2 regions of the Kitasatospora sp. NPDC001660 genome follow, and region 1 is predicted to be linked to the other one. Evidence: riboswitches for the same ligand, from Rfam matches in the RefSeq annotation. Region 1 holds a riboswitch; the other holds the start of a gene.
The links. Region 1 has a riboswitch for magnesium ahead of ACWCXH_RS29470 (magnesium transporter MgtE N-terminal domain-containing protein). Riboswitches for the same ligand answer to the same signal wherever they lie in the genome.
Positions count from the first base shown of each region.

Region 1 (3,190 bases):
AGCACCCGGCCCAGGTCGAGGTCTACTACGAGGACATCGCGGTCGGCTACTGGACCACGGTGAAGTTCTCCGGCGCGCTGCCGGCCCGCCGGGTGAACGAGCTGGCCGAGCGGGTGGAGAAGCTCCAGCAGGCCGTCAAGTTCGCCCGCGAGGAGGCCAACGCCGTCGAGGTCACCGACCAGCGGGTGGGCGACGCCGTCTTCGGCTACCTGTTCCGGTAGCCTCATGATCGCCCGTCCGGGGAGCCGGGCGGGTGCACCGGGCGCGCCGAGAACCCTCCGGGAGACCGGATGGGGGCTGCTGCGCGGTGCGAAAAGCTGACACTGATGTTGAAGCTGACCAGGGGTCACAGTGGAGGTTCAAATCCTCCCCCCGGCACCACCGGCCGGGGTAGCCCAAGCCAGGCAGAGGCGGGCCCCATCAAGCTCAGACTCTCGCTCCAGTCTCAGCATTCGCCGCCGAACGCCGGATCGACCGGGTGTGGACGCATGTCGACGAATGCGGGTTCAAGTCCCGTCTGTGCCGCTCCGTGGCACGGTAGTTCAAAGGCAGAACGCGTCGATTTCAATCTGATCCGCAACCCTTAAACGTGCCGGTGTGCGCAATTGGGCGGCAAACAGGGGCCCGGGGGCAGGCTACGCTCCCGGGTCCTCTCGCGTTTCCGGTCGGGTCGGCCGCTGGCGGAGGGGAGCAAGGGCCGGCCGGGTCGCTCCCGCCGCGCCCCGGTGTGCGCCCGGCGGCTCCCCCGCAGGTCGGGGCGGGGTCAAGCTCAGGTCAAGGGTTGTGCTGGGGGGATGACAAGGCCCTATCCTGTCAAGGATTCGAAAAGACACCTCGTTCGGTGAGGCGTCTTCACGGACACAGGCCACTGATCCCACCCGTCGAGAGACGCTCCGGATCAGGACAGGTCTCCCCGGCCCAAGGGGTGACCCCAAGTGGCTTCCCCGCCGGACCCGACCGGGGACACGCCGTGGAGTGCCAAAGCTCTGACGAGTCTGGGGTGCGCCGGGCGGTGACGTCGGTCCGCCCCTGCCATGCTGCCGCGGCACCGGATCGCGGCCGAGATCGGGAGGGGGGCGTGATGGACGGAAGTCCTGGCCATAGTCGGCCTTTCCCCGTGTCGTCCTCGCCGTTCTCCTGCCGCCCGAGGCGCCCCTTCCTTCCCTGACCGACACCGGTCCGCTGCGCTCCGCCCTCCCGTCCCCCGTGGCGTGGGAGGCCCCGGCGCGTGCCCGGAGCCGGCCCCGCGGTCAGGGTTGGCGATGGCATGCCACCGGGCGGCCCGATGCCCCGTCCTGCCGGGGCGAGGGGGTCTTCTCCGTGGCTTCCACCACGCTGTTCTCGTCCGCCACGGCGCGTCTTCGCGACCGCACCGACGCCGCCGAGCGCCGCACCACCGTCACCAAGGCCGTCCGGTCCTCACTCGTCTCCCTCGCCGGGCTGGTCGGCGGCCCGGTCGCCAACCAGGCCGGCGAGGAGGTGGGCCGCGTCGTCGACGTGGTCGCCCGCCTCTACGGACCGGAGCCCTACCCGCCCGTCACCGGCCTGATCATCCGCATAGGCCGCCGCCGCGCCTTCATCGCCGCCGACGCCGTCGACCGGATCCTCACCGGCCAGGTCCGGCTGCGCACCTCCCGCGTCGACCTGCGCGACTTCAACCGCAGGCCCGGCGAGGTGCTGCTCGCCCGCGACGTGATGGACCACCAGCTCGTCGACGTCGACGGCGTCCAGGTCACCCGCGCCGCCGACCTCTACCTCGCCCCGCTGGCCGCCCGCACCGTCCTGGTCGGTGTCGACGTCTCGCTCCCCACCCTGCTGCGCCGGCTCGGCCCCCGCCGCTGGCAGGTCCGCCCGACCCCGGACAGCGTCCTGGACTGGCAGTCGATAGCCCCGTTCGGCGAGCAGGCCACCCACGGCCCCGCCGAGGTGCGGCTGCGCGCCTCCCGCTCCGCGCTGCACCGGCTGCGCCCGGCCGACCTCGCCGACATCCTGGAGGACCTCGGCCGCCACGAGCGCCAGCAGCTGCTGGGCTGGCTGGAGCCCGAGCACGCGGCGGACGCGCTGGAGGAGATGGAGCCCGCCGAGCTGGAGAACCTCCTGCGCGAGGCGCCACCCGAGCACGCCGCCCGCCTGGTCGACGAGATGGAGCCCGACGAGGCCGCCGACGCCCTGCGCGACCTCAAGCCGGGCGAGCGCGAGAACCTGCTGGCCCGGATGCCCGAGCCCGAGGCGGCCGAGCTGCGCTCCCTGCTCACCCACCGCGAGGGCACCGCCGGCGGCGCGATGACCACCCTGCTGGTCACCGCCGGCCGCGCGGACACCGTCGCCCAGGTACGGGCGGAGCTGGCCGCGCAGGCCGAGCACCGCACCGACCTCGACGCGGTGACCGTCCTCGACGACGACGGCGTGCTGGTCGGCGACATCCCGCTGTTCGACCTCACCGTCGCCGAGGACACCACCGTGGTCGCCGACCTGGTCGCCTGGCGGGCCCAGTTCGGCCCGCCCGTGACCGTCCGGCCGGACACCCGTCTCGCCGAGGCCGCCCACCACCTGGTCGCGGCCCGGGCCACCTCCCTGCTCGTGGTCGACGACACCGACCGCCCCCTCGGCCGGGTCCTGGCCGACGACATCCTCGACTCGCTGCTGCCCGAGCGCGGGCGCCTGCACTTCCGGAGGCTCCTCAAGTGACCCGCGACCTCGACACCCGCCCGGACGCCGGCCCCCCGGCGGCCACGTCGGCGCCGTCGCCGTCCGACCCCGGGACGTCCGCGCCCGGGCCCGGGCGCCGAAAGGGCCTGCGCCGGCTCGCCGCCGTCGCGATGGTGGCGGGCCCCGGCCTGGTCGCCGCCAACGCCGGCAACGACGCCGCCGGCATCGCCACGTACGCCAGCGCCGGCTCCCAGTTCACCTACGGCACGCTGTTCTTCATGGTGCTGGTCACCATCGCCCTGGTGATGGTGCAGGAGATGGCCGTCCGGCTCGGCGCCCACACCGGCAAGGGCCTGGGCGCGCTCATCCGCGAGCAGTTCAGCCTCCGCCTCACCGCCCTCGCCGTCTTCTGCCTGCTGCTCGCCAACACCGGCCTGGTCGTCAGCGAGTTCGCCGGGATCGGCGCCGCCTTCGAGCTGCTCGGCGTGCCCAAGTGGGCGGTCATCCCGCCGGCCGCCGTCCTGCTGTGGTCGCTGGTGCT
Region 1 covers NZ_JBSFGU010000036.1:22,439-25,628, reverse strand. Annotated here, with positions in the region: gene ACWCXH_RS29475 (DUF7873 family protein) at 1-221, shown strand, start outside; M-box (ykoK) riboswitch at 827-1,007, shown strand; gene ACWCXH_RS29470 (magnesium transporter MgtE N-terminal domain-containing protein) at 1,321-2,688, shown strand; gene ACWCXH_RS29465 (NRAMP family divalent metal transporter) at 2,685-3,190, shown strand, end outside.

Region 2 (3,190 bases), on a different contig from region 1:
CCACGGGGGAATCGGGGCTGGGGAATCGGGGCTGGGGACAGCATCCGCGGACCACAGCAGACGCTAGGGGAGAGAAGTGAACGGACGGGTGGCGGGCGCGCTGCCCACCACCCGTCCGTTCGAGGGGTTCCGGTGGCTCAGTGGCCGAGGGCGGTCTGCACCACCTTGAAGATGACCATGATCATCGCGATCAGGAGGTAGGTGCGCAGGGCGCCCATGCCGACCTTGCGGGCGGTGGACATGACCGGCTTCTCCAGGGTCTCCAGCGGGGGCATCCGCCAGTTGTCACGCCCGGTGCGGTCGATCGGGTCCTCCTTGGTGCCCCGGCGGCCGAAGGTGAAGAAGTACCCGGCGACCAGCACGCCGGCGACGCCACAGCCGGCCATGATCCACAGGATCGTGCCCGCCTTGATGTCCGGCCACACGACGGAGGCGGTCAGGATGAGCGAGAGGGTGACCAGGACGCCGACCACCGCGGCGGTGAACGCGTTGGTCTTCGGGCCGTTGACCCACGCGCCGAGGACGGCCTTGTCGTTGCAGAGCAGCAGCAGGAAGACGGTCGCGGAGGGCAGCAGCACGCCGGCGAGCACCTGGACGAACTGGGTCATCAGGCCCTGGGCGTAGTCGGTCGAGACCAGCGTGATCGCCGCGGCGACGACCACGACACCGGCGTAGATCGCGTAGAAGCCCTTGGCGCCCGTGACGCCGCGGTGCAGCGAGTGCTTGATGCCGAAGACATCGCCGATGGCGTAGGCGGTGGAGAGGGAGACCGCGAAGGCGCCGATGATCGCGGCGTCCAGCAGGGCGATGGCGAACAGCACGCCCGCGACCTCACCGGCCCTGTCGGCGATGCCCTTCGCGACGCCGGCCGCGTCGGTGAACTGGCCGACCCCGTCGGTGCCGGCGAAGGCGGCGGCGGTGAAGCCCATCATGGCGGCGGCGCCGACGATGACGATCACGATGCCGATCCAGAGGTCTGCCTTCTCGTACTTCATGAACCGCGGGGTGATGCGCTTGTCGATGACGTAGGACTGCTGGAAGAACAGCTGCCACGGGGCGACGGTGGTGCCGACGATGGAGATGATCACCAGCATCACGGCCGCGAGCTCGCCCGCGCCGCCCGGCATCGTGGGCACGACGAAGTCGTGGGCCATCTGCGAGGTCTTCGGGTGGACCGCGAAGTAGATCGGCACCAGCAGGAGCGAGCCGACGCACAGGGTGACCGCGACGCGCTCGAAGCGCTGGAAGGAGCCGGTGAAGGCGGAGGCGACGATGACCGCGGCGGCCAGGACGACCGCGAGTTCCTTCGGCAGGCCGAGGTAGCCGGCGGCCTGCGTGACCCCGATGAACTCGGTGACCAGGGTCAGGGCGTTGAGCAGGAACAGGTCGATGACGCTGAACGCGCCCCAGAACTTGCCGAAGCGCTCCAGGATCAGGCGGGCGTGGCCGACGCCGGTGACGGCGCCCAGACGCAGCACCATCTCCTGGTTGACGTAGAGGACGGGGACGAGGAGGAGCAGCGTCCACAGCAGCCGGGTGCCGTAGTTCTGGCCCGCCTGGCCGTAGGTGGAGAACGCGCCCGCGTCGTTGTCGCCGACCATGACGATCAGGCCGGGGCCGACGATCGCCAGCAGGGTCTTCAGCTTCGCGGACAGGCCCTGGCGCGGGGCGTCATCGAGCCTGATGGTGCCGAGGGCACCTTTGATGTCGCCCACGTGGGCGTCGTCCAGCACCGCGCTGCGCGCGGCGGGAATCTTCGGGTCCAGCATGACGTCTGCCATGGTGAGTCCTCCCCGCCCCCTGCCTTGAGGGGGCCATCAGGGGGCACGCAGCAGTAATCCTCCCTGCGGACGCGCAGCATCGATCCACACGGATGCGCGAGCCGGGACAGGGCCGGGCTCAGGCGTCGTGCGGGCAGGACGATGCGTCAGGCGGCTTGTGTCAGCGCGTGGTTGAGCGGCTTCACGTGGTTGAGCGGCTTCGGCGCAGGACGCAGCGCATGGTGAGCGTTCGCAGGAAAGGTTGTTACCGCGTGCCGGAGGTGTACGAGAGCATGCGGGGGCAGGGGCAACTGTGGCCCGGACTACTGCAGTCCATGTTTCTCGCCTCCTCCCGGCCGGGGGCGCACCGAGTGTGCGCCGCATCGCGACACGGCAAGGAGCGGACCGATCGCGCTGGACCGGTACACCCCAACTCGTCAGAGCTTTGGCACTTCACGGCGTAATCCCCCTGATGCGGGGGAAGCCACTTGGGATCAACCCTTAACTCGGGAAGATCTGTCCTGAACCTGGGCGTCTCTCGACGTCGTCGGGTCAGTGGCCTGTGTCCGTGAAGACGCCTCACCGAACGAGGTGCCTCTTCAAACCTCAAAGAGCATAGCCCCTCCCGGGATGCCCCCGGACTGCTTCTCATGCGATCTTCGACACCTTTGTAGAACCTTGACCAACGGGCTCGACCGAACGGCGGACGGCCTGCAACCACACCGGGCACGGGCGCCGTACCACGAGCGCCGCTCCAGGCAGGAGCGCCGAGGAAGGGAAACGGGCGGTGCTGCGCGGGTTCGGCGATCTGGAGGCCGAGATCATGGACCGGCTCTGGTTCTGGGGCCGGCCGGCCACGGTGCGCGAGGTGGCGTGGTGGGCCAGCGTGTTGGCGACTCCGCCGCTCCCCCACCTGCCGGCGTGCGCGCCACATCCGTGAGCCCGGACGTACTGCTCCGTCCACTGAGTGTCCATCAGACTCTCAGGAAGATCGGTTAGCCTGCCCCGGCACCGCACCGTGCGGTGCACCAAAGGGGGATCGACAACACGATGACCGCGAAGACTTCGCTGAGCACCTGCACCCGGGCGACCGCCGTGGCCGCCGCGGCGGCCGCCGTCCTGGCGCTGACCGGCACCGCCGCCCGGGCCGCCGGGACCGCCGCCCCGGTCTCCGGCACCGAGGCCGTCATCACCGTCGGCCACAACCAGGCCCAGCCGCTCGTCAGCCCCGACGGCACCACGGCGTACGTCGTGGTGACCGGGACGGGCAACGCCGTCCAGGTCAAGGCGGTCGACACCCGGAGCGACGCCGTCACCCGGCAGGTCACCCTGAACACCAGCCAGCTCGGCCTCGTGGCCGGGCTCGCCCCGGACGGCACCCGCCTGTACGTCGCGAACGGGCAGCAGCTCATGGTGCTCGACACCGCCAC
Region 2 covers NZ_JBSFGU010000033.1:59,684-62,873, forward strand. Annotated here, with positions in the region: gene ACWCXH_RS28540 (NRAMP family divalent metal transporter) at 138-1,781, opposite strand; M-box (ykoK) riboswitch at 2,182-2,358, opposite strand; partial or broken gene ACWCXH_RS28545 (BlaI/MecI/CopY family transcriptional regulator) at 2,551-2,631, shown strand; gene ACWCXH_RS28550 (hypothetical protein) at 2,811-3,190, shown strand, end outside.
Region 2: another riboswitch for magnesium. It lies ahead of ACWCXH_RS28540 (NRAMP family divalent metal transporter); the one in region 1 lies ahead of ACWCXH_RS29470 (magnesium transporter MgtE N-terminal domain-containing protein).